3 regions of the Sporolactobacillus terrae genome follow, and region 1 is predicted to be linked to each of the others. Evidence: riboswitches for the same ligand, from Rfam matches in the RefSeq annotation. Region 1 holds a riboswitch; each other region holds the start of a gene.
The links. Region 1 has a riboswitch for S-adenosylmethionine ahead of metK (methionine adenosyltransferase). Riboswitches for the same ligand answer to the same signal wherever they lie in the genome.
Positions count from the first base shown of each region.

Region 2: linked by a shared signal. The riboswitch ahead of K7399_RS11670 (MetQ/NlpA family ABC transporter substrate-binding protein) and the one ahead of metK (methionine adenosyltransferase) in region 1 are both predicted to bind S-adenosylmethionine.
Region 3: linked by a shared signal. The riboswitch ahead of K7399_RS02400 (vitamin B12 independent methionine synthase) and the one ahead of metK (methionine adenosyltransferase) in region 1 are both predicted to bind S-adenosylmethionine.

Region 1 covers NZ_CP082837.1:1,767,067-1,777,216, reverse strand. The annotation lists gene K7399_RS08435 (GerAB/ArcD/ProY family transporter) at 1-265, opposite strand, end outside; gene K7399_RS08430 (spore germination protein) at 298-1,815, opposite strand; gene K7399_RS08425 (ABC transporter permease) at 2,228-3,055, shown strand; gene tagH (teichoic acids export ABC transporter ATP-binding subunit TagH) at 3,070-3,864, shown strand; gene fbpA (Fur-regulated basic protein FbpA) at 4,126-4,389, shown strand; gene ytkD (RNA deprotection pyrophosphohydrolase) at 4,483-4,977, shown strand; gene pckA (phosphoenolpyruvate carboxykinase (ATP)) at 5,116-6,702, opposite strand; SAM riboswitch class I at 6,918-7,036, shown strand; gene metK (methionine adenosyltransferase) at 7,167-8,387, shown strand; gene K7399_RS08395 (tetraprenyl-beta-curcumene synthase family protein) at 8,543-9,610, shown strand; gene mnmL (tRNA modification radical SAM protein MnmL/YtqA) at 9,607-10,150, opposite strand, start outside.
Region 2 covers NZ_CP082837.1:2,429,284-2,439,433, reverse strand. The annotation lists gene K7399_RS11690 (hypothetical protein) at 1-105, opposite strand, end outside; gene K7399_RS11685 (polyphosphate kinase 2 family protein) at 294-1,058, shown strand; gene K7399_RS11680 (Ppx/GppA family phosphatase) at 1,214-2,752, shown strand; gene galE (UDP-glucose 4-epimerase GalE) at 2,825-3,832, shown strand; SAM riboswitch class I at 3,922-4,029, shown strand; gene K7399_RS11670 (MetQ/NlpA family ABC transporter substrate-binding protein) at 4,168-4,986, shown strand; gene K7399_RS11665 (methionine ABC transporter ATP-binding protein) at 5,000-6,013, shown strand; gene K7399_RS11660 (methionine ABC transporter permease) at 6,013-6,675, shown strand; gene K7399_RS11655 (helix-turn-helix transcriptional regulator) at 6,804-7,025, shown strand; gene K7399_RS11650 (hypothetical protein) at 7,022-7,489, shown strand; gene psiE (phosphate-starvation-inducible protein PsiE) at 7,513-7,917, shown strand; gene K7399_RS11640 (glycerol dehydrogenase) at 7,991-9,118, opposite strand; gene K7399_RS11635 (manganese-dependent inorganic pyrophosphatase) at 9,411-10,150, shown strand, end outside.
Region 3 covers NZ_CP082837.1:523,825-533,974, reverse strand. The annotation lists gene K7399_RS02410 (N-acetylmuramoyl-L-alanine amidase) at 1-1,010, opposite strand, end outside; gene K7399_RS02405 (aldo/keto reductase) at 1,282-2,235, opposite strand; SAM riboswitch class I at 2,409-2,516, shown strand; gene K7399_RS02400 (vitamin B12 independent methionine synthase) at 2,649-3,776, shown strand; gene K7399_RS02395 (L-lactate permease) at 3,892-5,508, opposite strand; gene hemE (uroporphyrinogen decarboxylase) at 5,718-6,761, shown strand; gene hemB (porphobilinogen synthase) at 6,904-7,890, opposite strand; gene K7399_RS02380 (uroporphyrinogen-III synthase) at 7,874-8,698, opposite strand; gene hemC (hydroxymethylbilane synthase) at 8,688-9,617, opposite strand; gene hemA (glutamyl-tRNA reductase) at 9,656-10,150, opposite strand, start outside.

The DNA of each region.
Region 1 (10,150 bases):
TTCGTCTTCCGAAAATACGGGAATGGATCGAAAAAAGGTCGGGCATACCGAATTGACGCTCATTCTCCAGAAGGCGCAGAACAACCCAAAGAATGCCAAGAATAATCGCACCACTGATAAGCGCTGCGAGCCATGCGTCTTGCTGGCTGTACTTGGTTACGACGTGCTGGAACGAGAGATAGCCGATTCCAATCTGCATGGTCTGCGGAATAAAAAAGGCAGAAACAGGACCAACTTGATGTGCAGGTTTTATCTTATCATTCATAGAGCGTCAGATCCTCCATTTTGAAAAGGCAATTATTCATCAATATCCGGCTTTGGTTTGCCCTTCTTCTGCGTTGTCCGCTGCAGATTCACACGATTTTTATCCGCGGTGCGCAGAAACATCGGACGTTGTCCTTGCGCGCTGGTTGGCAAACGGATGAAGCTGTCCTTCAAATCTGTCACGCGCATGGGGTAGATGGGTTCAATAAACGGTCGGCCAAGCGAGGTCAGTTTCAACAGGTGGCAGACGAAAAACATAAAACAAAGACCGACACCGAGCAGACCGAACACTTGCGCAGCAAAAATAAATGGAAAGCGCATGAACCGGATCGTTGTTGCCATCCGATAGTTTGGTGTGATAAAGGCAGCCAGTGCCGACATCGCGATAATAATTAACAGAATATTACTTGTTACACCGGCTTGAACGGAAGCGGTACCGATGACAATACCGCCTACGATACCGATGGTTTGGCCAACCTTTGTCGGCAGGCGTGCGCCTGCTTCGCGAAGCAGTTCAATCATGACTTCAAGCAGCAGCACTTCAATGATCGGATCATATGGAACGGAACTGCGCGAAACGATTAAAGTTGCCAGTAAATCTTTGGGTACTAATTGATAGTGGTAGGTCAGCACAGCAACGTACAGCGATGAAGAAATGACGGAAAAGGCAACGGCAAACAAGCGCAGCAGCCGATATAAGGATGCGATCGGCCAGGTCAATGAATAGTCGTCGATGGTTGAAAAAAACTCAACAATTGTACTTGGTAGAATCAGTGCACTCGGAGAACCATCCACGAGCACGGCAATTTTTCCTTCGTAAAGGGCGCCGCTGACACGATCGGGACGCTCAGTATCGATGAATTGAGGAAAAAAAGACCAACTATTGTCGGCAATCATTAAAGCAAGCATGTTGGCATTGATTACGCTGACGGTTTCCAAATCGGTGATTCTTTGCTTAGTCGTATTCAGATTAGCCTTATTCGCGAGTCCTTCAATATAGAGAATGGAGATGCGCGTTCGCGACAGTTTGCCAATGCGGTGTTCCTCGACTTTAAATTGAGGAATCGGAATGCGCGAACGAATCAAATTGATATTGGTTTCCAGCGATTCAACAAAAGCGTCGTGCGCACCGACAATGCTGGTTTCGATTTCCGTCTGCTCGACTTGTCGCGCCTGTTTTTTTGGGCAGGGAATAAGATAGACGTGTTGCGAACGCTTCGACGGCTGAATCATTAAACAACCGTCAAGCAGACTTGTCTGAATGACGGATAAATCCCTTGTCTCGATTAATTTATCAACGGGAACGACCTGAGCAATGTCTTTCATGCGCTGCACGCGTTCAGAATAAAGCGCAGGCAGCAAGTCTCTGTGGATGTACTCTAAATCGACCACTGTGTTAATGAATGAAATCCAACAGGTAAGCGTTTTGCTGTTATGACAGAAATGATTGAAATCAGGATTGGTTTCAAGCTGAATCAGTAAGTCAGCCATGCTTTTTGAGGGCTGTGCCGGACCTTGGTCATTCTTTTTTTTACTGTTTTTCCAAAACACGAATAACCCCTCGTTTCATGTTAATTTGCATCCCGTTCCATCTGCTTTGCTTTTTTGTGTTCATCATGCCGTTGATCGAGAATCAGGATTATGAAAGGCATTAAGCAAGGAAAACAGATCAACAGATAAAGCAAGACTGTCGCACCCATCGAAATACGAAAACCGACGAAAAGTAAGAAAATGAACAGCAGACCAAAATAGGATGTATAGAGCAGCGTATACATAAGAACCTTCCTTTGTCGTTCGTCATTCACATGTGGGGTTAGTTTTCCCGAGAACGATCGTATTATTCCAATCTTTTAAGGCGATTGGCTGTGCCTTTCTAAAAAAACTGTCGTTTTCTTTTTTAAAAGAGCTGTGTTAAAGTATGGAAGGAGAAATGTAAATTGGTGACGAGTGGAAGGATTTTGTTATGAAATCAGCATGGAAAGTTATTCAGGAACAAATAAAAAACCTGTACTTAATCAGGCGTTTGTCTCTGTACGAATTAAAAAGCGAAAATAGCAACAATTATTTAGGGATGGCATGGATCATAATCAATCCAATGATTCAGATCTTTGTATACTGGCTTGTTTTTGGCTACATCAGTGGACGAGGCGATGTGCTTCTTGAAAATGGAAAACATGCACACTATATTACATGGCTGATCTCAGGGATTTTTCTTTGGTTTTTTCTGCAGCCGGCAATCATTCAAGGATCAAGATCCATTTACACGCGGATTCGTTTTATTGCTAAAATGAACTTTCCGATGAGTGCAATTCCGAGCTATGTCATTTTTGAAAAATTGTATCAGCACCTGTTTTTAACTGGAATTATTTTAGTGATCATGCAGTTTACTGCATTCAAAGCCAGTCTGTACCTGATCCAATTGCCCTATTTTATGTTCGGCGCTATCATGTTTTTGTTCTCAGTGTCATTAATTACATCGACACTATCAACAATTGTACGCGACGTTCATCAAATTTTAATTTCAGTGATGCGAATGATGTTTTATTTGACACCGATTCTTTGGGAGCAAGCGTATCTTGAGAAGGTACCCTCAATTTTACGGCAGGTTCTGCTTCTGAATCCCATGTACTATTTAATTCAAGGTTATCGGGCCTCTATTTTGGGAACCTCCTGGTATGCCGTTAATCATAGTGCCTATACTGTATATTTCTGGTGCTTCATTCTCATTGTGTTGATGTTTGGTTCATTTATTCATCTTAAATTTAGAGATCATTTTGTTGATTATTTATAAGGAGATCTCAACTCATGGAAAAATCAGTGATTGTAAAAAATGTATCAAAAAAATATAAAATGTACACAAAAAACTCCGAAAAACTATTGGATTTGATTTTGCCGAAAAGTTACGGAAAATCCTTCTATGCGCTGCATGATATTAGTTTTGAAGCGGAAAAAGGCGATGTTATCGGCATCATTGGTGTCAATGGGTCGGGAAAATCGACCTTATCTAATATTATTTCAGGTATTATTCCACCGACGAGCGGCACGGTACAGGTAAATGGCGAGGCGTCGTTGATCGCCATTCAATCCGGATTGAAAAATGAGCTGACCGGCCGTGAGAACATTGAACTCAAGTGTTTAATGCTTGGGTTTAATAAAAAAGAAATCATCGCCTTAACGCCGCAAATTATTGACTTTGCTGATATCGGTGATTTTATTGACCAGCCAGTAAAAACGTACTCCAGCGGGATGCGCTCGCGGCTCGGGTTTGCGATCTCCATTCATATCGATCCCGACATACTGGTCATCGACGAAGCACTGTCGGTTGGGGATCGCACCTTCGCCGATAAATGCTTGGATAAGATGAATGAATTTAAGTCACGCGGAAAAACCATTTTCTTTATTAGCCACTCCATTGGTCAAATGAAGAAGTTTTGCGAGAAAGCACTTTGGGTTCAATATGGACATGTTGAGCAATATGGGTTAATGTCTGAGGTCATGCCGAACTATGAAGCATTTATTAACAAGTACAAAAAAATGAGCAAAGCGGAGAAACAGCAGTTTAAAAAAGAAGTTGAAGAAAAAAGAATGGTACAAGCTTGAGCGCGAGCAGCGCTTTTTTTTTGCAGAAAAATATCCGCAATGACGATGCGGACAAATCAAAAAGTGAATTGGGGTTAGGGTTATTCTTATTATTGCCGCTTTCATTGGTAAATAAACCTATTTCCTGTTAAAAAAATAAATAAACCCGCACAATGTAGGAAAAATGAGCGGATGCCTAGGCTAAATAGTATCAATGTAAGCGCTTTTATTGTATACTAGCGATTAAAAATACGCCTTCGGTGCATACTGGAATCGGGAAGAGTGACCACAAAAATCGATAAGAAAAGGAAGGAGGAAGGATCGCTTTCAGCAAACAAATGTAACCGTTTTCCGAAAGCGAGTCCGTTGATGATGCATGTTAACCAACTGAGAAGAGCCGTCGAAAATCGAAAAAAACAGTTGATTCAAGCTTTAAGGGATCATTCAGCTGTGCCGGATACAGAGCGTCTCAACGCATGGACACTGTCTGAACTGGAGCGCGAATGGAGCAATTATCAGAGGAGCATGCACAAAGAGATTGGTTGAGTTCGGAATTTCATTTAGAGGCCATGTGACTTTTTTGATAGAATAGGGGGTATCACCTGCAAGGACAGAGGGTGATACGGAGGTGACTGCCAGGTGGGCAAACAACGTATCTTTCCTGATTTTTATGGAAATAAAGTGACACTGGCATTTTTAGCAGAACCCTTTTCAAAGGATCCCAGACATGTATGGGTGGTTTGCCGCTTTAATCACCAGTGGCTGTTGACAAGACATTCAAAACGTGGGTTGGAATTTCCAGGAGGAAAGGTCGATCCTGGAGAGCGGCCGGAAGAAGCCGCGCGGCGGGAGGTTTTTGAAGAGACAGGCGCTCATGTGGCGAAACTCTTTTTTATCGGTCAATATCAAGTTGAACAGCAAGCAGAACGGATCATTAAAAATATCTATTTTGCTGAAATTGATCGGATGGAATTCAAAAAGGACTATCTGGAAACGGATGGGCCGAAATTGATCCGCTCATTTCCGAATTCGATCAAAGACGAGAAACAATTTAGTTTCATCATGAAAGATCGGGTTTTCATTGATGCGTTAAACGCCGTACGGCAAAAAGAATGGCTTCCAGTGACTGTGTGAAGCGGTTTCAATGGATAAAGCAGGCGCCCCAAAGTCCGCTTGGACTGTGAGACGCCTGCTTTTTAAATGATTCCTGTAAGAAGATGAAGCGATATAAGGGGATGAGACTGCTGCTCCGTTTCAGTCAAGCAGGCAATATCACCGCAATGCCGGACCGGCGCAGCGAATCCGTTCGGACGTTTGTGCGGCAAATTGTTTAAAGTTCGCATGAAAAGCATGTGCCAACTGATTTGCGGCTTGTCGATAATCGGTTTGGTTCGCCCATGTTTTCCAAGGAAGCAGGATGGGATTGGAAATTCCGGGACAAGTTGTTGGGATCCGCAGTTGAAAGATCGGATCAGTTAAACAGGCGACATTGTTCAGTTGCCCATCTAAAGCAGACTGAACGATTGTTCGTGTATCGGAAAGGCGGATGCGTTTGCCGATCCCGTACGGTCCACCGGTCCAACCGGTATTGATTAGATAAGCGCTTACATTATGCTTGTGCATCAGCTGACCCAGAAGATCCGCGTAACAAGGCGCTGGAAGCGGCATGAAAGGGGCACCGAAACAGGTTGAAAATGTTTTTTCTGGAGCGGTTACGCCCCGTTCGGTACCTGCCAGTTTGCTTGTATAACCGGATAGAAAATAATACATGGCCTGTTCGGGAGAAAGAATGCTGACCGGCGGAAGCACACCGAATGCATCGGCGGTCAGAAAAATGATCGCTGACGGATGTCCACCGACACTGGGGTGTTTCGCACCGGCAACGTTTTGCAAGGAAAAAGCGGCACGTGTATTCTCGGTCCGCTGCGCAGAAGCGTAATCGGGCAGCCGACTTTTATCGGAAAAGGCGACATTTTCAAGTACGGTACCAAATTTGATACTGTTGTAGATTTGCGGTTCTTTTTTAGGCGACAGACGAATGGCTTTTGCATAACAGCCGCCTTCAAAATTGAAGATTCCTTCACTTGACCAGCCGTGCTCATCGTCACCGATTAATGGTCTTCCTGATGCGTTGGATAAGGTCGTTTTTCCGGTACCGGATAAGCCGAAGAACAGTGCCGATTTTCCGTTTTGTCCTTGATTGGCGGAACAGTGCATCGGCAGAATTCCTTTTTGCGGAAGCAGGAAGTTCATGACGGTGAAGAGTGATTTTTTGATCTCACCGGCATACTCGGTGCCCCCGATGAGGATGGTACGGTGCTTCATTGAGAGAATAATAAATGCTTCGGAGCGCGTGCCGTCAACTGCAGGATCGGCTTTAAATCCCGGAGCTGAAAGGATGGTGAAATCCGGATGATGGCTCTCCAACTCTTCTTCAGACGGCTCGATAAACAATTGCCGGCTGAACAGGTTCTGCCAAGCATACTCATTGACAACTTGGATTGCCAGACGGTGCTTGTGCGCAGCGCCAATAAAACCGCGAAAAACATAGCTTTCTTCGCGTGTGTTTAAATAATCGGCAAGCTTATGACGCAGTTTTGTGAAAGCGGTTTCATTTATCTGCTGATTACGTTGCCAATCGACTCGTTCCTGTGTTTGGTCGTCACTGACAATAAAGCGGTCTTTTGGTGATCTGCCCGTGTATTTTCCGGTCGATACGGCAAGTGCACCGTTGGTTAATAATACCCCTTCATTTTTTCGAAGCGCATGTTCAATCAATTCAGGAACGGGCAAATTAACATGCATCTGCCCAGTATGGAGCAATTTAGCGACAGGATTTTCTAAAGACGCATCATTCATTTTAACATTCCTTCCTTTGACAAGATCGTCGTCTTTGTATCACACATTATAGTGATTAGGCTATACTTTTATTCTAACGACTCCCTCCGTATTCCGCAAGACAAATCTAAGGACATAAATCGAGCGGATTCTTAGGTTTAATTTCACTTTTTTGCTTTTCAAAATGCGTTGACAGTTTTAATTCCCTAAGTTATGATAGGTATCAAATACGGCTGCTCTTATTCCGAGTAGGCAGAGGGACAGGCCCGATGAAGCCCGGCAACCGGTCGAATACGGCACGGTGCTAACCTGCAGAATAACGAGGAAGATCTTCTCTTTATTCTGATAATAAGAGGCGCGCGATAAGAATCGGCCTATCCTTTAATTGGAGTAGGCTTTTTTCATGCCTTGAAAACAAAAGCAGAGGGATCGGGTACCGTTGACACCATTTTGTATATAATGTTTGAAAGGCAGGGTGAAGTACTGTGACAAAAAAGTATTCAAGACGATTATTTACTTCCGAATCGGTAACGGAAGGTCATCCGGATAAAATCTGCGATCAAATATCCGACGCAATTCTTGATGAATTGCTGAAAGGCGATCCAAATGCGCGGGTTGCCTGCGAAACCGTTGTCAATACTGGGCTGGTTCTTGTAACGGGTGAAATATCTACATCAACTTATGTTGATATTCCAAAAGTGGTCCGCCATACTATCCAGGAAATTGGCTATACAAACGCGAAATATGGTTTCGACGCATCAAACTGCGCGATTCTGACCTCGATTGAGGAACAGTCCGCGGATATTGCTCAAGGCGTGAATCAAGCGCTTGAAGCACGAGAAGGAACGATGACTGAGGATCAGATCGAAGCAATTGGTGCCGGTGATCAAGGGTTAATGTTCGGCTTTGCGGTTAACGAAACCCCTGAATTGATGCCGCTTCCGATTGCGCTCGCTCACAAGCTGGCGAAACGTCTATCCGATGTTCGCAAAGATGGCACGATTGGCTATCTTCGTCCGGACGGCAAAACACAGGTTACCGTTGAGTATGATGAAGAGGGGCATCCGGAGCGCATCGATACGATCGTTATTTCTGCTCAGCACGATCCGGAAGCGACAGAAGAACAAATAAAGAACGATTTGCATCGTCATGTGATTGACCCAACCGTCCCAACCGGGTTAATTGATGATCGAACGAAATTTTTCATCAACCCAACGGGACGTTTTGTCATTGGCGGACCTCAGGGAGATGCCGGTTTAACCGGGCGTAAAATCATTGTCGATACGTACGGCGGCTATGCACGGCACGGCGGTGGTGCATTCTCTGGAAAAGATGCAACCAAAGTAGATCGCTCGGCTTCTTACGCCGCTAGGTATGTCGCAAAAAATATTGTTGCAGCAGGCCTGGCTGAAAAATGCGAGATTCAAATTGCCTATGCGATTGGCGTTGCAGAGCCGGTGTCCATCTCAGTTGACACATTTGGCACCGGAAAAGCAACTGAAGAGCAGCTCGTTCAATTAATTCGCCGTAATTTTGATCTTCGTCCAGCAGGCATTATTGAAATGCTTGACTTGCGTCGGCCAATTTATCGACAAACGGCGGCGTACGGGCATTTTGGTCGTACCGATATCGAGCTTCCTTGGGAAAATACGGACAAGGCTGAAATTCTGAAACAGCAAATCCAAGCGAGCGAACAGAACCAATAATTGATCTTTGTTCTATTGCTTTTCATACCTCTGGGTGTGAAAAGCTTTTTGTTTTTGAACCCGCATAGATTGATTTATCGTTTGCTATAATAATTGATAGATATGTGATCGGCAGCACGAACAATGCTCCGCATGTATTTATTGGAGGGATGTTGATGACGGTACCATCACGGCCATTGAAATTGATGGCAGAAATCTACACAAAAGTGCTTCCTGAGGTCCATCGTGAACTAAAAAGGTGGAAGGAAAAGGCATCCAAAATTCCTGACCCGGAACTGCGCAAACAGGCACTGTCCAGTATTGAATCCAAGACCTTCCATTGTGAAGGTGGTGCAATCTATAGCTTAATTGCTGAAGACAGGCGAAAAGAGGTTATTGCATTTATCGTCGCTTATCAAACGATTAGTGATTATTTGGACAATCTATGCGATCGCAGCACGTCACTTGACCCTGAAGATTTTCGCTGTTTACACCGGTCGATGCTGCATGCCTTGACGCCGGACGCGAGGCCTGAAAATTATTATCGCTGCCGCAGCCAGCAGCAGGATGGAGGCTATTTGGAAGCGTTAGTTCAAACCTGTCAGAAGGTACTGTCGGAACTGACCACACTGAAGATCATTCAACCGGCACTCCATGAACTTGCTGGTTTTTATTGTGATCTGCAAGTCCATAAGCATGTCGTTCGCGATCAGCGCGTACCTAGGCTGATGGAATGGTTTCAAAAAAATAAAGCTCATCTGCCTGAGATGAGCTGGTATGAATTTGCTGCGTGTTCCGGATCAACTTTGGGGATTTTTTGCATTGTTTCCTATGCAGCGGCACGCGGTGATGAAATGAGGCTGCTTGTCGGAAAGATCAAGGACAGCTATTTTCCTTGGGTTCAAGGCCTTCATATTTTAATGGATTATTTTGTCGATCAAGAAGAGGATCGGATCGAAGGCGATCTGAATTTTTGCTTCTATTATCCGAATGATCAAGCGATGATGGATCGTTTAAAACATTTTATCGAGGAAGCAGATGCAGCGATTGACACGATGCCGGACAAGAACTTCCACAAGATGATCAACCGCGGGCTGCTTGGTATTTACCTCGCCGATCGCAAGGTTGCCAAACAGCGCAATGTACGCGTTCTAGCTCGCAAATTGATTCGCAAATCGGGTGGCAGCGGTTTGTTTTTCTTTGTTAACGGATGGCTGTACCGTAGAATCAGGCAAAGTATTTAATCCTGATTTTGCAGTGGTATTTCGGCAAATTTACCTTGCCAACTGTCGCGTCGTTTTAATTCGTCGTCGATGGCATCGAGAACTTCCCATTTGTTCAGACTCCACATCGGACCGATCATTAAGTCTGCCGGCCCATCTCCGGTCAAACGATGAATGATCATATTTGCGGGCAGGATTTCCAACTGGTCGCAAACAAGCTGAACATATGTATTGAAATCGAGAAATTGGAGCATGCCTTTTTCGTATTGCTTGACCATTGCCGTTTTTTTCAGAAGGTGAAGCAGATGGATCTTGATGCCTTGAACGTCAAGCTTTGCCACAGCTTTCGCGGTCTCAAGCATCATCGCCGGTGTTTCCCTTGGCAATCCGTCAATGATATGAACACAAACGGGAATGTTGTGTTTGCGCAGTTTCGCAACGCCTTCGACAAAGCAGTCATAATCATGTGCACGGTTGATTAGACGTCCGGTTTCGTCGTGAACGGTTTGCAGGCCCAGTTCCAGCCACAAGAATGTGCGCGCGTTTAATTCGGCAAGGTAG
Region 2 (10,150 bases), 660 kb from region 1:
GCGTTGCGCGCGTTCGCGTTCTTCTACCGAATGCTCATCAAGCGGTTCAGCAAATTCTTGTTCGAATGCAGATTGATTCTTTTTCTCGTCTTTTTTCTGTACCACGATCGTCACAGCTTTCTTTGTTTTTTTGACGGATGGTGTTCCGGTTACCGCCAAGAAATAGTGTGAGCAGTTTCGAAAAAAATATGCCTGCTGCTTCCGGTCGTTCCATGGCAAAAAAGAGGATTTGGATAACCATTAAGCGAAGATCATATCCTAAAGACCTAGTTAGCACAAAGGGGAGGATCTCGATGCCTGGACGGTTATCTGAAGTTGATTTAAGCCAATCCATTACAGATAAAGACGACTACGAAAAAAAATTAAAAAAGTATCAGTTGAAGCTGCTGTCGATGCAACACTTGCTGCTCGAGCGAAACCTGGGTGTTCTGTTTGTCTTTGAAGGATGGGATGCAAGCGGAAAAGGCGGGGCAATTAAGCGGGCAGTTGCCAATCTTGATCCGAGGGGCGTGCGCGTCTGGCCGATTTCCGCTCCGGCTCCACATGAAAAACGCTATCACTACATGCAGCGCTTTTGGCGCAAGATTCCTCAATATGGACAAATTGCCATTTTTGATCGTTCGTGGTACGGGCGCGTGCTTGTGGAACGCGTGGAACAACTGGCGAAACCGGACGAATGGAGTCGTGCCTATGAAGAGATTAATGAATTTGAACGCATGCTGACTGCGGATCGCTATAGGATTCATAAATTCTGGCTGCACTGCACAAAAGATGAGCAGTATAAACGATTCAAAAAACGCGCCTCCGATCCGCTGAAAAAATGGAAAATAACTGATGAAGACTGGCGGAATCGTGCGAAGTGGGATGCGTATGCTGCTGCGGCAGAAGAAATGTTTGCAAAGACCGATACGGTTGAAGCTCCGTGGACCATTGTGCCGGCAAACAATAAATGGTTTGCACGCATTACGATCTTGAAAGAGATGACGAAATCCATTAAGGAGCATTTAAAAGCAAACGGTGTGAACCAAGATGAGATTCCCGTTCCTTTAAAAAAGTAAGCGAAAGATTTAGATGACGATTTTTTTGAGAATATGCCCTTTTGATACCGAGTTCATCTTCTTTACGCTATACTTTTACATGAAAGCAATTTTTTCATGAAGGATGTTTCGGTGAATCGCGCGTTTCCCTAGGATAGCGGGCAGGAGGGAATGACTTGGATATCTCACAAAAACATGCAATGATCGACATTGGATCGAATTCAATAAGGCTTGTGATTGTCGGTATTGATCGGGATTTTTTTTCCAAAGAAATGATGAATTTTAAAGCAGTCGCACGATTGAGCAACTACATAGATGAGCAAGAGCGATTAAGTGAACAAGGCATCTCTGTCCTTCTTTCCGTTCTGAGGCGGTTTCAGTTTATTATTGAACGAGAAAGCGACGTGCAGCTTGTCGATGCGTTTGCTACAGCAGCGATGCGCAAGGCCAAGAACCGGGAAACTGTATTTCAACAAGTACGGGAGGAAACCGGACTTTCGATACGACTTTTGCCCGGTCTGCAGGAAGCGTTCTATGGGTATCTTGCAGTGATTAACTCAACGTATGTTGAGGATGGGATCACCATTGATATCGGTGGAGGAAGTACTGAAGTGACGATGTTTCGGAACCGTCATTTGATTCATTCGCATTCGTTTGCATTCGGGGCGGTAACCTTGTATCAGAGCTTCTATAAAAACGGAGGTGCTGATGCGGGTGATCGTTTGGAGACTTACATCAAAAATAAATTTTCCGAAGTGGACTGGCTGAGCGGCAACCGACTTCCGATTATCGGTATTGGCGGGACGGCAAGAAATCTGGCACGTATCGATCAGATTCGAGAGCATTATCCGATGGTCGGTTTGCATCAGTATACGATGCCTCGAGAACGGCTTAATCGATTGACAAACTTGTTGGCGGAGATGAGTATTGAAGAGCGAGAAACGATGGACGGGCTGTCAAAAGACCGCTCTGATATTATCCTGCCTGCTGCAGCCGTTATTAATACGCTGGTGAAAATGAATGAGGGCGAATCATTCATGCTCAGCAGTGAGGGACTGCGTGAAGGTGTTTTTTACGAATGGGTGCTTAAACAGCGCAGGCAGGCGCGCATTCCGTATGTCCTCAACGAAAGCCTGCGACAGCTTCGGCGCGACTTTAATTTAGACAGCGATCATACGGCCTATGTAAAGAAATTAGCCTTCCAGATTTTAATGGGCATCATGGATTTTATGAAGGGAACGGCTTCAGAGAAACGCATCGCCTGGGTCCTCTCTCATAGCGCGGATTTAGCTTATTTAGGCGAATTTATTAATAATGAATCCAGCAGTGCACAAACGTTTTATTTACTCACAAACATGAACATTAACGGGATCAGTCATCACGACCGTTTGGCGGTCGCTCTAGTCGCCTCATTTAAAAATCGATCCCGCCTCACCGATTATGCCAAACCCTTTCAGAAGCTGGTCACAAAAGATGAGCTGAAGCTGTATGAAGTACTTGGCGCTGTGCTGCGTCTGGCCCACGATTTTGATCGCACGAAACTGCATGTGGTTGATCGGCTTTCGGTAAAGATGACAAAGAAGAAGCTGCGCATTATTGCCTACTACCATGGCGACGCTTATTTTGAAGCGCAAGCGGCTCAGCGGCACAAAAAGCATTTGGAACGTGCACTCAAAGCATCGCTTGCGATTAATTTCGTGGATGGCGCAGAATAAGTCTTGTCAACCGTAATGATTAGGTAGAAAATAGAAGCGGTAGCTATGAAAAAGTACGGAAAGGGGTTACTTATGTCTATTTTAGTATTAGGTGGAGCCGGTTACATCGGTTCGCACGCCGTTTATCAACTGATCGATGCTGGTGAACAGGTTGTCGTTGTCGACAATTTGCAAACCGGTCACAAAGAAGCCGTACATCCGAAAGCAAAATTTTATCAAGGCGATATTCGCGATAAAGCATTTTTAGATTCTGTTTTTAAAAAGGAAACCATTAAAGGCGTCATTCATTTCGCCGCAAATTCACTTGTTGGTGAATCCGTAGAAAAGCCGTTGAAATACTTCAACAATAATGTCTACGGAATGCAGGTGCTGCTTGAAACGATGCACGAAAACAATGTGAAGCATATTGTTTTCTCATCGACCGCCGCTACTTACGGAGAACCGGAAGTTGTGCCGATCACAGAAGAAATGCCGACGAAACCGACAAATCCATACGGTGAATCGAAACTGACGATGGAAAAAATGATGAAATGGTGCGACCGTGCTTATGGCATGCGCTTTGTTGCACTGCGTTATTTTAACGTCGCCGGCGCAAGCAAATCGGGCAAAATTGGCGAGGACCACCATCCGGAAACGCACCTGATTCCAATTGTGCTGCAAGTTGCAGCCGGTGAACGGGATCATATAGCCATCTTCGGTGATGACTACGCAACCAAAGACGGTACATGTGTCCGCGATTATGTGCATATTGAAGACTTGATTGCGGCTCACCGTCTTGCACTGCGTTATCTGTTTGACGGCGGTCAGAGCGATGTATTCAATCTTGGATCCAGCGAAGGATTTTCCGTCAAAGAGATTATTGAAGCAGCACGAAAAGTGACAGGCAAAGCAATTCCGGCTGAACTGGCACCGCGTCGTGCCGGTGATCCAAGTACTTTGATTGCTTCACCGAAAAAGGCAAAAAGCGTGCTGGGCTGGGATCCGCAGCACACTAATATACCGGAAATTCTGACCGATGCATGGGCTTGGCACAGCAGCCATCCGCAAGGCTATGCAAGCAACGTGTCTCTGGAAAAATAAGGGTTCCATGATTTGTGGCGAAAAGGCCAAGAATACTTTGACAGGCAATGCATTTCGCGGTACAATCAAACCACTAACCAATTAAATACTTCTTATCCAGAGCGGCGGAGGGACTGGCCCGATGAAACCCGGCAACCAAATGGAGACATTTAAGTGCCAATTCCTGCAGAATCCAAGTGGATTTTGAGAGATAAGAGAAGATACGGATGACACAGGCTTCTCTCTTATCGGGAGAAGCCTTTATTTTTTCCAAGATCTCATAGAATAGGAAGCTGGGAAGGAATGTTGCGGTTAGAATTCATACTATTCTTATATATAAACGGGAGGAAGACATCTTGAAACGAATCACGTCAGCAATTTCAGCACTATTGGCTCTTTCTTTAATTTTTGTACTCGCCGCTTGCGGCAGCAGCTCCTCAAATGGGTTAAGTGAAAAGGAAATAACGGTTGGTGTGACCGGCGGCCCCCATCAGGAAGTGATGGAACAAGTGGTTAAACTTGCTAAGAAAGACGGATTGACGATTCATTTAAAAGTATTCAATGACTACAACCAACCTAATATCGCACTGAATGATAAAAATTTGGATGCAAACAGCTATCAAACCATGCCATTCTTGAAGAATCAGATCGAAAATAAAGGCTACAAAATCACCGATGTTTTCAAAACGGTTGCCTTCCCGATGGGGATCTATTCCAAGAAAATCAAAAACCTTGATGAACTGAAAAAAGGCGACAAGATTGCCGTTCCAAACGACCCGGCAAATGAACTGCGCGGACTGCAGCTGTTTGAAAAAGCCGGTGTGATCAAGCTGAAAAAAGGTTCCAATGTGACATCGACAAAACGCGATGTGATTAGCAACCCGAAAAAACTACAGATCATCGAAATGGACGCAGCACAGCTTCCGGCGCAGCTAAACGAAGTCGCTGCATCAGCGATTAATACAAACTTTGCCATGGGTGCCGGTTTAACCGTTCTGAACGATTCAATTTTCCATGAACCGCTCAAAAACAATCCATACCCTAACTATTTCGTTGTTCGTACCGATAATAAGAATGATAAAGTTGTCAAACAACTGAAAAAATATTACCAATCAAAAGAAGTTAAGGACTTCATTGAGAAGAAATTTGGAGGCTCTGTAGTTCCTGCTTGGTAAGGAGGAAGCATTTTTGATTAGGCTAGAGCATATTTCGAAGACTTTTCGTGTCGGTAAAAATAAAATAGAAGCCTTGAAGGATGTATCCCTTGAGGTGAATAAAGGTGAAATTTTCGGAGTCATTGGTTTCAGTGGTGCAGGAAAAAGTACACTGATTCGATGCATTAATCTGCTTGAACGCCCGACCAACGGCAAGGTGTTCGTTGAAGACCGTGATGTACTGACTTTGAATAAAAAAGACTTGCGGAAGCTGAGACGGAAAATCGGAATGATTTTTCAAGGCTATAATTTGCTGGAGACGGCAACGGTTTATGAAAATATCGCGACACCGTTGCGGCTAGAAGGCGTGTCAAAAGATGAAATTAAGCAGCGCGCAGAGAAGTACCTGGATATTGTCGGGTTGACGGATCGCCGCAATGCCTTTCCAAGTCAATTGTCCGGTGGGCAGAAACAGCGCGTGGCAATCGCACGGGCGCTCGCTCATGAACCTGAAATTTTGCTGAGTGATGAAGCGACCAGTGCGCTCGATCCGAACACAACGGATGCCATTTTGGAACTGCTGCTTCGGGTCAATAAAGAGTTGGGGATAACAATTTTTTTGATCACACATGAATTGAATGTTATTCAGCGCATTTGTGACCGTGTCGCCGTCATGGAAAACGGCAAGGTCGTTGAACAAGGTTCGGTGGTTGATGTGTTCACACGCCCGCAGCAGGCAATGACGAAGCAGTTTATCAGTAATGAAGCCAAGTTTGCGATTCCTGTGCAGCTTAAAGGCGAACTGCTAAAGACCGGAAAGTTAGTCAAATTAACCTTTCTTGGCGAGTCCTCCAAGGATCCGGTGCTTGCCACACTGGCCAAGCAATTTGACGTGCTGCCAAGCATCATTGCCGGAGGGATTGATCAGCTGAAAGATCAATCGGTTGGTAATCTGCTTGTCCATATCAAAGGAGATCAAAGCAAGGTTGAGACTGCCGTAAAATTTTTGCATGAACAGGATGTTCTTGTGGAAGAGGTGAATGAGTGATGGCTAACTTTTTAAATGAATGGGGCGGCTCCATTTGGGAAGCCTTTATTCAGACAACGCAAATGACTTTAATTTCGCTTGCGTTTTCCATCCTTATTGGTCTTCCGTTAGGGGTTCTGCTGGTCTTAACACGTAAAAATGGGCAGTGGGACAATCCTATAGCCTTTACGATTGTGAATTCCTTGATCAACGTGATTCGTTCGGTCCCATTTATTATCTTGCTGTTCTTCCTGCTTCCGTTCACAAAGTCGGTAGTCGGAACAACGATTGGTGTGAAAGGGGTCATTGTTCCACTGGTCGTTGCCTGTGCACCTTATATTGCCCGTTTGCTGGAAACGGCAATGCTCGAAGTCAGCAAAGGCGTCATCGAAGCGTATCAATCGATGGGGATTTCAACACCGAAAATTATTTGGCACGTCATCATTCGCGAAGCACGTTCGTCGATTATTCTCGGCCTGACGATTGCAATTATTGGTTTGATTGGTGAAACCGCTATGGCCGGATTTGTCGGTGCCGGAGGACTAGGCGACTTGGCTTATCAATTTGGTTATGTGCGGTTCCAACCGGATGTTATGTACGCAGTCATTATTATTTTGATCATTATTGTCCAGATCGTTCAATCGATCGGCAACCTGATTGCCCGTCGATTGAAGAAAAATTAACAACGAATGAAAGACAAGCAGTGCAGGCTCTCGTAAAAACACGAGGCTTGACGCTGCTTTTTTCTTTGTTTAAAATGTTAAGTGTATTTAACATTGTGGTTCATAAACGATCTATTGGAGCGGTGAATTTGGCTGTTCAACTTCAAAATCAGGTTAAAGCACTCCGTGCACGTTATGGTTTGACGCAAGAACAATTGGGCGCGCGGGTCGGTGTCACGCGGCAGACGATTGCTTCGATAGAGAAAGGCAACTATGTTCCTTCTCTCTTACTCGGCCTGCAAATTTGCGAGGTGTTTCAGTTGCCGGCGGAGAAGGTTTTTCAATTAGAAAAAGGAGTGGCTGAACAATGAAGCGGCTTTGGTTTTCGTTTGCAATGTCTTTAAGTACAATTTGCGCTTTTGGCATGGCTATGATTCCGCTGGTCGAACTGACGCGCGGGCTAGCCTTACTGATCAATGAAAACAGGAGTGCCTACAGCGTTACCCTGCACTTTGCTTGGTTTGTCCCCATACTCTTCTTAGGAATCGTTGAAGCGATTGATCATTTATGGAATCGGAGGAAAAAGCATTTGGCATACTGGATCTATCCGCTGATCACGCCGGCCAAGGATGAAAGGGAGCGCTCGATTACCGCTTCTGCAGCGCATGCTGCCTTTATCGCGCTATGGGTGGGCGCGCCGATTTGTGCAGGCTTGTTATGCTTCTATCCGCTATTTATTCATGTGCTTCCGGTCTATCCTATTCTTATTGCTTTGCTGATTCCTTTGGTTCAAGTCATTGTGTACTATTTAAAAATCCGGAAGATCTATCTGTGAGCTATGGGAATGGGGGCAAAGCGATGACGCGACATAAGCTGGATTGGTTGATTACTACGGGACTTCAATGGATTTTGAATACGGTCTTGATTGCTTTGGCGGTTGTGCTCAGTGTTGCACTGGTCAAAGAGACGTATTCGTTTTTCACCTATCTTTTCTTGAACGAAAATGCTTCCTATTACCATTTGCTTGAAGGCATTCTTGTCTTCTTTCTTTACTTCGAATTTATTGCGCTGATTATCAAATATTTTCAAGCGCATTATCATTTTCCGCTCCGCTACTTTGTCTACATCGGTGTGACTGCGATTGTACGGCTGATTATCGTTAGCCATGATGACCCGCATTCGGTATTGCTCTATTCAATCGCTATTCTCGTCCTCGTTGCAGCACTGTACATTGCAAATACCAAGATGTTGAAACGCGAATGAAAAAACCATCTCATCAGCACTAACTTTGCTGGGGAGACGGTTTTTTAACAATTTATAGCAAACGCTTACAATATTACTTATAAACTTTTGCAATCGCGTCTGCGGTGACGATGGCATTGAATACATCATCAGGAGTGACATGGAAGGGCATATTGACCATTGTGTCGTTTTCAGCGCATGAACGTTCGGCAACGTTTCGCCATTCTTCTTGCTTAAACGCCTTAACACCCAGATCTTCAAGTGTGAGCGGAAGCCCCACGGCTTTCATAAGTCGAATCACGTCGACTAATTCATCATGTGCTGCGTTTTCGAGCACAAGCTGTGCAAGCAAACCGAACGCGACTTTCTCACCATGTTGAACGCGATGAAGTGACGGTACGGCGGTCATCCCGTTATGAATGGCGTGTGCTGCGGCTAGGCCACCGGATTCAGCACCGACACCGCTCAGGTAAATGGTTGCCTCAATCACTGCTTCGACGGCTTGTGTTGACAGTTTGTTTTCAACAGCATGAACAGCGGCAACTGCGTTTTGCTGGATGGTTTCGTAGCATTGTTTGGCAAGCCCGACACCAATAAGCGAGGGACGGAGGTTAACTAAGTTCAAGCCGTAGCCGCGGTAGCAGGCACGTGCTTCAAAATAGGTGGTTAATCCATCACCGATTCCGGCAGCAAAGAAACGCTTTGGTGCCGCAGCCAGAATTTCCGTATCGGCAATGACCATGTCCGGATTGCCGGGCAGGAACAAATAGTGATCAAAGGCACCTTGATCATTATAAATAACAGCGATTGAAGTACATGGTGCGTCCGTCGATGCAATCGTCGGATAGAGCACAACGGGAAGCTTTTCATAATAGGCAGCTGCCTTTGCGGTATCCAACGTTTTTCCACCGCCAATACCGACAATAACATTCGCCCCTGCTGAGCGAGCCAATTTTCGATTGCGGTCAATCTCAGTTTGCGTACATTCGTAATTGAATTTCTCAAAAGATGCGGTTAATCCGGATGAACGAAATGATGCGCCACCGACATTGGCCGCACGATCAACGATGAATTCATCGCAAATGAAGTACGCATTGTCGCCGAAAGGGCGGATATAGCTGCTAATATCCGAAAGAATGCCTTTCCCAACGATAAACTTTTTAGGAGAAGTCACAGACCTAGCGAGTTTTTTGCCCTTACTCAGTAGTGGGGTATCTACCATAATCAATCACTCCTTATTTGAATTACAAAAATAATTATAAAACTTTAGACTGAAATAGCTAGTGAAAACGCTTATATTTATGAATAAAATGTGAACTTTTATGCATTTCCTGAGGAAAAAGTTAGTATTTTAGTAAATTGTCTATTGACAGAAATGAAAGAGATGATCTTGATTGAGGACGTATGCATTTTTCAGTATTGAAATTCTTAAGTCGTTCATGTATGGTTTTGTTGAGAGACTATGCACGGACGATCTGTGAGTAGCCAATACACGTAACTAAGGGGTAGAAAAAATGGGAAAAGTGCTTGTTTTCGGTCATAAGAGTCCGGATACCGATGCGATTTGCTCAGCAATCGCGTTTGCTGATTTGAAAAAGCAGCTGGGCGAAGATGTCGAAGCCGTTCGCCTTGGCGATTTGAACGGTGAGACAGAATACGTTTTAAATCATTTTGGGGTTGCGGTTCCGCGCCTTGTAAAGACAGTGGCGAATGAAGTGCCTGCTGTTTATCTGGTCGATCATAACGAACGTGCCCAAAGTGCAGACGATATTGAAGATGTCGAGGTACTCTCCGTTGTCGATCATCACAGAATTGCTAATTTCGAAACGAAAGCGCCGCTGTTCTATCGCGCGGAACCGGTTGGATGCACTGCAACGATCATTAATAAACTGTACAAGGAAGCAGGCGCCACGCTTTCGAAAACGATTGCCGGGCTGATGCTGTCCTCGATTATTTCCGATACGCTGCTGTTCAAGTCGCCAACCTGCACCGATGAAGATGTGAAAGCAGCGAAAGAACTGGAAGCCATTTCCGGAGTCGATGTGCAAACGTACGGTTTGGACATGCTTAAAGCGGGGACAAACATTGCCGATAAGTCAGCAGAAGAATTGATTACGCTTGATATGAAACCATTCGAAATGGGTAAGTATACTGTAGAAATTGCTCAAGTGAATGTTGTGGATACCAACGATGCGCTGTCCCGTCAGGCGGAACTTGAAGCTGCAATCCGTAAAGAAATCGAAACGAAGAATCT
Region 3 (10,150 bases), 1.2 Mb from region 1:
TTCCAAGTTTCTGGTCCTACGATGCCATCTACAGAAAGATTATGGCGTCGCTGATAGGCTTTGACTGCTTTCTTGGTCGCAGGTCCAAAGACTCCGTCTACTGAAAGCGACAGGGCACGTTGGATTCTTTCCACATCACGGCCGCGGCTTCCCCGTTTGATGATGTGTCCCGGGTACGGAACTACAGCCAAACCACCTCTTAGCGCCTGACTGAGTGCAATTTGGGTTTGCAGGCCGACAATTCCGTCCACCGTAATTCCTGAGTCACGCTGCAGTGCACGAACAGCGGCTTCTGTTGCTACACCGAAGACTCCGTCCGCACCTGCACTACCCACACTGTATCCGGCATGAATTAAATTCTGCTGCACGACTTTGACCGTTGAACCGCGACTGCCTCTTCGCAGCAACGAAGCAGTCTGAACGGATGAAGGGGCAGCTTCTTTTTTCGGACTTGCCACTTTTGGACTTGCCGCACGCGACTTTTTTGACGTGATGGTGCTTCCTAAGATGCCTTCTGCAATGGCCCGACCAATTGCATCGGTATGGGTAGAAACGAAAGTTGCATCGCTTTGATGATCCACGAAGCCGCATTCAACCAGAATCGCAGGAGCAGTCGTATTGCGCAGAACATATAAACTCGAATTCGTGTGGACGCCGCGGTTTTTTAATCCCGTTACCGCGCAAACTGCATTGAGCACACGCTGCGCAACCCCATTTGTTCGTATATCGGGTTGGTAAACCTCAATCCCCGTTCCACCGCCTGCATTTAAATGGATCGAGACGACTAAACTGAGATTAGTGTGGCTGTTTATTTTGCGCACAATTGCAGCAAGATTCTCGTTTTGTGTTTTTGCTTGGTCATCCGTATCATCGTAGACCGTATGACCTGCTGCTCGAAGATCGTTGATAACCGCGTTCTTGATTTGCCGATTAACGACTTCTTCCTTGATAAACCCCTGAGCACCAGGAACAAAGGAATTATGTCCGGCATGAATACTGTATTTAGCCATTATTAAACAACCTCCTTCTCTTATGTGTATGCACATCCTAGGGATGCCGAAAGTTAGAACACCTATTATGTAGAAAAAGACACACATGCCTGGTGAAGCGCACAAAGAAAAAGCAGCCGCTTCAGCGAGGAAACCCCTCGAAAACGGCTGCTCCATTCTTTATTTAACCTTTTGCGGTTCTTCATACATTCAGATAATAAAATTGCGCGATCAAGCGTCCCCTGTACTGCACTTCTCATCATACTCCATTAGCATGAGACTGCTCAACTGATTACAAATTCGATGAGGCAAAGACATGATCGATCGTTTGGTAATCCTCATCCCGAAGCGCTGTAGAAACACTTGCCACATTCGCCAGCAGTTGTTCCGGTGTACGCGCCCCGGGAATCACGGGTCCGATCAGCGGATTCTTCATGTACCAAGCAAGAACAAGTTGTGCCGTTGTGACACCATAGTGCGAAGCGATCGGTTTCAGCTTTTCAACTTTTTCAACATTTCGCTTCAATTGATCCGGTTGATACAAATCAATCGTCAGACGGTGATCGCCTGCTTCAAAATGCGGCAAGTTATCCGGGTTGTAGCGTCCGGTCAAAAGTGCGGCAGCAAACGGTTCATAAGGCACAAAGGTAATCCCACGCTCCTTCAGATAAGGGACGACTTCACGCATCGCATCCTGCTGCAGCAAATTGTATTGATTTTCGACTAAATCAACATAACCGTCTGCATCAGCTTCTTTAATTTGTTCCAAGCTAAAATTCGAAATGCCGATTGCCCGAATCTTGCCCGCTTCTCTCAAACGCTGAAGCGCTCCGACCGCTTCTGCCTTCGGCGTGTCCTGATCTGGAAAATGGATATAAAAGATATCCAAATAATCGGTCTGCAGTCGTTTCAGACTTTCATCAACTGCTTGCGTCAGAAATTCAGGATTATTACTCAACGTGACAGCGCCATCCGCAGCAATTTGCTGCGCGCCTTTCGTTGCCAAAATTACTTTTTCACGATCATTGTTCTTCAGCACGTCACCGATCAGTTCTTCAGAATGACCGAGCCCGTACATAAATGCGGTATCAATCATTTCAACCTCGTGGTCAATGGCCGTTTGAACCACCTGCTTTCCCGTCTCATCATCAAGATTGGGAAACAAGTTATACCCACCAATTTTATTTGTTCCAAGCCCAAGTGGATTTACAGTTAGTTCCGTTCGACCGATTTTCACCTTTTCCATTAAATCACCAGCTTCATACGAGAATAACTTTAGCGTAAAAAAGGATGGCACTGCTTGTCAAAAATTATGCCTGCTTTGAACAGACGATCGTTTTTTGCAAATTGGCTAAAAAAGCTTGAAAAGCCAACCGATTTAGCGTAGACTTCAAGACAATCAAATCAATGAATCAATCATTCTTATCTAGAGAAGCCGAGGGACTGGCCTGATGACGCTTCAGCAACCGTCGTTTTGCGACAAGGTGCTAATCCCAGCCGGCATTTAAAACGCCGGAGGGATAAGAAGAGACCCGAACGCACAGTCTTCTTATTCCCAAATAAAGAAGACTTTTTTATTTGCTCTAAAGCACCCGGTTGATCACTTAGGTCTCCTGCATGATGAATGATTGTGCCATAAAAATTGAGGAGGATAAAGAAATGACCGTAAGCACAGCAAAAAAAGCGCCATTCCGTTTCGACCAAGTAGGAAGTCTCTTGCGTCCACAAGCATTGAAAGAAGCACGAGAAGCCTTTCATGAAGGAAAAATTGACCAAGCTGCACTGACCAAAGTCGAAGATGAGGAGATCAAGAAAATCGTCGATAAGCAAATTGCATTAGGACTAAAAGCCGTAACCGACGGTGAATTTCGTCGCAGCTGGTGGCATTTGGATTTTCTCGCCAATCTCAACGGCGTTGAGACCTATTCACAACATGAAAGCTATAAATTTAAAGGTGCAAAAACGCGTGACACCAACGTCCGCTTCGTCGACAAAGTTGCCTACAATCCGAACCATCCATTCTACGAGGCATTTACATACTTGCAGCGTATCGTACCTGAAGGCGTGCTGGCAAAACAAACGATCCCAAGTCCTACACTCTACTTCCGTGACCACCGAGATGATCAAGCGGTTAACTTCTATGAAACACGTGCCGACTTCTTAGCAGATCTCGCAACCGCCTATCGGCAAACGATCCTGCATTTCTACGAACTTGGCTGCCGCTATCTTCAACTCGATGACACGACTTGGGCCTTCCTGATCGACCGAATCAGCAATGCAAAAAGCAATGAAGAAAAAGCAAGCGCTGAACAAATCGCACAAGATGGTGTCACGGTGATCAACGCTGCAGTCAAAGATCTTCCTGAAGATTTAACGGTCACCATGCACATTTGTCGCGGCAACTTCCGCTCCACCTTCCTGTTCTCCGGTGGCTACGGACCGGTTGCTTCCTATCTCGCACAGCTTAACATCGACGGCTATTTTCTCGAATATGATAATGAACGCGCCGGCGACTTTGCGCCGCTTGGAGAAATTTTCCAAAATGGTGCTGACAAAAAGGTTGTTCTAGGTCTGATAACGTCCAAGTTTCCTGAACTGGAATCTGAAGAAAAGCTGCAAAAACGGATTGAAGAAGCAGCCACTTTTGTTCCATTAAAAAATCTATGTTTGTCCACACAATGTGGTTTCGCATCCACTGAAGAAGGCAACAAGTTAACTGAAGCTCAGCAATGGGCGAAATTAAAACGTGTTGTCACAACTGCAAAAAAAGTATGGACTGATCAATAAAAATTAACCGCACTGAATAACGAAAAATGAGCCTCTGAAATCAAATCCTTGGGATATGATTTTAGGGGCTCTTTCTATAGATTGAAGATTCTTTTTCCACTATTTCTGGTTCAGTTCAGAAAAATAAAGTGATCAGATAAGCGGCTAACCCTGCCAGAACGCTATAGAGGATGGCAGGAGCAACGGTCTTACGAATAATCTCGCCTTCTTTGCCGGCAAGTCCGACAACGGCACTTGCAGCAACGACGTTATGAATACACATCATGCTGCCCGCTGAACCGCCGATCACTTGCAAGGCCAGTACAAGCCGCGGATCAAGGCCCGCATCCATCGCAACATCAAATTGAATTGGGGAGAATGTTAGATTGGATACCGTTCCGCTTCCGGTAATAAACGAACCCAGTTCCCCAAGAAAGGGAGCAGCGGCCAGCCAAATCCCGCCAAGACTTCCCGAAAAAGCTTGGGCAATATACTCCGGCATGCTGACGAGATCCTTTGTTGTCAGTCCGGAATTACTGAATACTTGAACCATAATTAAGGTTGCAACCAAGGCAATTGCCGTTGTTTTCATCGAGCGAAGCGAAATTTTAGCACCCCATATGAACGCTTCGGCCGGTGTCCGTTGAAAAATGAGTGCCAGAAGTGCCGAAACCGTTAAGATCGTTCCTGGTGAGTACAACAGCTTCCATTCAGAATGAACTTCTTTAATCCCAAGGATGTTATTCCATGACAGGTCGAACGCAGTCGTCGCAACATGATGGATCGGCGGCACAATACGTGTAAGCAGCAGTAGAATAACTACCGCAATATAAGGTGCCCAAGCAGCAAGCAGGCTCATGGTCTGCGGTTCGGTATCTTCTTTAAAATCACTGCGAAGCGCGCCCTTCCATTCTTTTTTCGGAAGCAGCCAACCGCGCGCGGCCGTAATTGAAGCTACGGCCAGTGCTGTAATGGAAGCCAAAATCGAAACAAATTCATAGCCAAAGAAAAATGCATACGCGAGCGCAGACCATGTATATGAAAAGCCGACAACCAGCGCCCATGGGAGCATCGAACGCAACACACCTTTTTCCTTCTCCTGTGCATTGGTGAAAAAACGCGTCAGTACATAGATTAATAAAACAGGTAGAAACGAACCGGCAAAAAGATCAAGAATCGTAATGGTTTGTCCAATTTCACGGAAAAAGTCGGGGTTACTCGTAACAATGTTGCTTAAACCAACCGAAATCGGCGTACCCACCGCGCCAAAAGATACCGCTGTGCTGTCCGAGATCAGTGCGAGCGTCACTGCAGCCGCCGGCGGAAAGCCAATCGCAATCATTAGCGGAGCCGTAACCATTGCCGGCGTTCCAAAGCCCGCCGCTCCCTCGATCAACGACCCAAATAGATAGGCAATGATCACCGTCTGAACACGCATATCACCGGAAATATAGGTGAAGCCGCGATTGATCCGTTTAATGGCACCGGTACGCTGAAGCGTGTTTAGCAAAACTAAAGCGCCGAATAGAATCCATAAGATCGTCAGCGTCTTATGCGCGCCTTGTAACACTGAAGAAAACAAGGCTTGCGGACTCATGCCCCAGATAAAATAGGCAGCGAGCCCTACCAGCAGCGCACTCAAAGGCATTCCTTTTGTTGCCGGAATGTTCAACAAGACAAGAAATAAAAATGGAATAATGATTGCACTCAGCGCGATTAAAAGCAAATGCAGCGTCGCCTCCCTTTTATTCAACACGATTCCTCTGATTTTAAATCCTAATCTACCTTCTATTATACACGAAATGGGTCGATCTTTATGCGATGATTACGTACACGACCACTTTACGAATAATCAGCAACTCACAGCAAAATAGGTGCAGGCTTCGCACTTTTCACGTAAAATGAATAGTGTATGATTTAACCAAAAATAAACATAGTATTATGATCCTTCTTTTGAAAGGAATGAGTATCCTGTTTAATGATATCTTTCTGAGGGCGTGCCGAAAAGAAGCTGTACCGTTTACCCCTGTTTGGTTCATGCGGCAAGCGGGACGCTATCAGTCGGAATACAGAGCAATACGCGAACGCTATTCTTTTTTTGAAATCAGCCACCATCCGGATGTATGTGCCAAAGTGACGCGCCTTCCTGTTGAAAAACTCGGTGTTGATGCGGCGATCCTTTTCGCCGATATCATGACCCCGCTTAAAGCACGCGGCTTGAAGGTTGAGATTGTTGAAGGTGTCGGGCCGGTATTCAACCATCCGATTCGTACAGGCGCCGACTTTTCTCATTGGAGGTCGCTCGATGCGGCAAGTGATTTGCCTTATGTTCTTGAAACCGTTCAACTGCTCCATCAACAATTAAATGTGCCTTTGATCGGCTTTGCGGGTGCCCCGTTTACGCTCGCAAGTTATCTTATTGAGGGCGGACCGTCGAAGAATTATCATCGCACCAAGGGGTTCATGTATGCCCATCCAGAAGACTGGGCGGCACTCATGGAAGATTTGGCGGAAATGACGCTGAATTATCTGCATGCACAAATTCGCTGCGGGGCGCAAGCGGTACAAGTCTTTGATTCATGGGTTGGAGCACTCAGCGCAGAAGACTATCATCGCTATCTCGCACCAACGATGCAGCGGATTTTTTCTGAGCTAAAGAAAACGCATGCGGTAAGTTTGTACTTTGCTGCTGGAGCCGGACATCTTTTACCTGAATGGAATCAGCTCCCGATTGATGTGCTCTCCATTGACTGGCGGACAAGTTTCGCTGATTTTGGGCAGCTGGGCATCGAAAAAGCGATTCAAGGAAATCTCGATCCATCGCTACTTCTTGCGCCGCTTCCGATGCTGAAGGAACGCGCAAAGCGGCTCTTAGAAGAAAGGAACGGAAAGCCCGGATATATTTTTAACCTTGGTCATGGGATCTTTCCTGAAGTGAGTGAGGACAAATTACTTGCACTGACCCAATTTGTTCACGCATATTCCCAGCAGTTGGGGTCCCAGTAACATGCAGGCAACAAAATAAAGGTTAAGCGTTCTCGGTGACTGAAATCCGGTTGTCAACTGGATTCCCGGCACCGAGTTTTTCTTAGTAAAAAACCCGGACAGCTGTTTGTCCGGGTTCATTCATTCTTTATTCTTTTCCAGCTCATTCTTCACGAAGCCAACGGATCGCATCCTTTGCATGATAGGTAATAATCATATCGGCTCCGGCACGTTTCATCGCGGTCAACGATTCAAGAACCACCGCTTTTTCATCGATCCACCCATTGAGCGCTGCTGCTTTGACCATCGCATATTCACCGCTGACGTTATAGGCAACGAGCGGAATATTGGTTTGATTGCGCACATCGCGCAGTACATCAAGGTAAGGCAATGCTGGTTTGACAATGAGGAAATCAGCGCCTTCCTTAATATCTGATTCAGCTTCGCGCAGCGCTTCTCTACGGTTCGCCGGATCCATCTGGTACGTTTTGCGGTTGCCGAATTTCGGTGCACTTTCCGCTGCATCACGGAACGGTCCAAAGTAACTGGATGCATATTTAACTGCATAGGACATGATCGGAATTTGCGAGAACCCTGCTTCATCAAGTGCTTGGCGAATACTGATCACAAAACCATCCATCATATTGGAAGGAGCAATGATATCCGCACCGGCTTCTGCCTGTGATACAGCTGTTTTAGCGATATAGGTCAGACTTTCGTCGTTATCCACGTCGCCATTATGGATGATGCCGCAGTGACCGTGATCCGTATATTCACACATACATGTATCGGCAATCACAACCAGGTCCGGATACTTCTGTTTCGTTTGCCGGATTGCCTTCTGGACAATGCCTTGTTCATCATAGGCACCGGAGCCGACCGCATCCTTCACTTTAGGAATGCCGAAAAACATGATCGATGGAATACCAAGCGCAACCACTTCGTCAAGCTCTTCGTCCAATCGGTCGAGCGAGTACTGGTAAACATTTGGCATCGATTTGATTTCCGACTTAATATTGCTGCCCTCTTCCGTCACAAATATAGGATAGATAAAGTCCGCAGGCCGCAAGAACGTCTCCCGAACCATTGTTCTGAGTACTGAGGTTCTTCTGAGACGACGATGACGGTCAAAGTTAAGATTGCTGTTCATTTTGATGACTTCCTTCTTTATTTAAATAGTAAGTTGCCAGTGCGTTAATCATGCTTGCCGCTGTGAACGTTTCCGGAACGACATCCGCAACAACACCAAGCTTTTCAAGTGAATCGGCCGTTGTCTTGCCGATCACTGCCACAACGCAGCGGTTTAAAGCACTGCGCCATCGTTTTTCGGGCAAGAGTTCGGTAAAAAAGTGAACGGCGGATGGACTCGCAAAAGTGATCGCCGACAGCCGGTTGGATACAGCTGCTTCTTCAAGTTGCTTTTGACTCGCCTGATCCGCAATCGTTTGATAGAGAACACGGCTCGCCACCTTGATCCCCAAGTGATTGAATCCATTAAGAAGTGTTCGGTTTGATAAAGAACCGTGCGGAATCGCGACTTGCTCAGCGGCCAATCGACCATTGCGGAACGCTTCAAGCAGTGCCTGTCCTGTATAAGGCTTGGGGATAAAATCTGCATGGAGCCCGTAGGCTTCAAGCCGTTCCCCGGTCTTTTTGCCAACAGCAGCGATTTTGACGCCGTGCATCCGATCGGATTGATCAAGCAGATCCATAAAAAAGTCCAGACTGTTCTGACTGGTAAAAATCAGCCAGTCCGAATGCTGAACAGCCTGCAGCCATTTCATGCGCTCGGTGTGGGAAAAGGATACCCGGCGATAGGCAACGAGCGGCACAGGCAGCGGTTCACCGCCGTATCTGCGAATGTGTTCACACAGGCTGCCACATTGGCTCGTCGCACGCGTGACCAGCACCTGTTTTCCCTTTAACGTTAACGCGTCGTCCCCACGTTCATCCTGCATTTGGATCACTGCCTAGTTGTTTCAGAACCGTACCGGCACCTTGGTGAAGCAACGCTTCCGCCGCTTCTGTGCCCAGCTTCTCCGGATCCTCGCCCACGCGGCACGTCTTAAATACTTCTTTTCCATCAACAGAAGCAACCAACCCGGTCAGTTCCAGCTTGGTATCGGCACGGCGTTTGCACAAGGCAGCAATCGGCACCTGGCAGCTGCCGTTCAAACGCGTTAACAATGCACGCTCCGCGCGAACAGTAATCTCAGTATCCGGATCATTGATGGTTTGCAGCAAAGCTTTGAGCTCTTCATCGGACGAACGGCACTCGATCGCCAGTGCGCCCTGGCCAACCGCCGGAAGCATTTCATCGAATGCGAGCGGATGATTTTTTTCATGAACACCAAGTCGTTTCATTCCCGCCGCAGCAAGAATAATCGCATCAAAATCGCCGGATTTCAACCGGCCAATCCGTGTATCGACATTGCCGCGCAATGGCTGTACATTCAAATCAGGACGGAGGCTGAGCAGCTGTGCTCCGCGGCGCAAACTGCTTGTCCCCACAATTGCCCCGGGTTCAAGACTGTCCAGCCCATCTCCAGAACGTGTCAGCAACACGTCACATGCGTCTTCCCGCATTGGAATGGAAGCAATCTCTAAACCCCTTGGCAATTCCGCCGGCATGTCTTTCATACTGTGAACCGCAAAATCGATTGCGCCATCCAATAAGGCACGCTCAATTTCTTTAACAAACAATCCTTTTCCGCCAACTTTGGACAGCGTCACATTTAGAATTCGGTCGCCTTTGGTTACGATATGGCGGATCGCAAAGGCAAATTGGTCTGATTTATCGCTCAGATTATGGATGACCTGCTCGCTTTGAACCAAAGCAAGCTTGCTTTTTCTTGATCCAACCTGAATCGTCCTCATTTTCTCGCCTCTCTCGTTACTCGCTCAGTCCAGCGTGCTTAACCAATAGTCGTTGGTTTGAGCGTTTCGTGTTCCGCTTTTTCAATTCGGAACTCCGTCACCTTTTCTTCTTCTTCTGACTGGCCGCGCTGAGGCACATCCCCGTCGATATTAAAAATTTCAGCAAAGTGGTCAATGGCATGTTTGCCATGTTCATGACAGGCTAATTCTTTAATATTATTTATCGGATCGCGCAAGAGCTGATTAATCATGCTCTTCGCCTGTTTGCTGACCACTCTGCGTTCCCGCTCCGTCATTTCCGGCAGCTTATTTTCAATCCGCTTCATCGTATCCGAATGGATCGCCAATGCTTTTCTGCGCAACGCAGAAATCACCGGGACAACGCCCAGTGTGTGCAGCCATTCACTATATTTCCCTTGCTGCTGTTCAATGAATCCCTCAATCTGTTTCGCTGCACGTCGGCGTGCGGCACGATTTTCATCGACAATTCGGTCCAGATCATCGACATCAAACAAAGATACGCCATCCATATA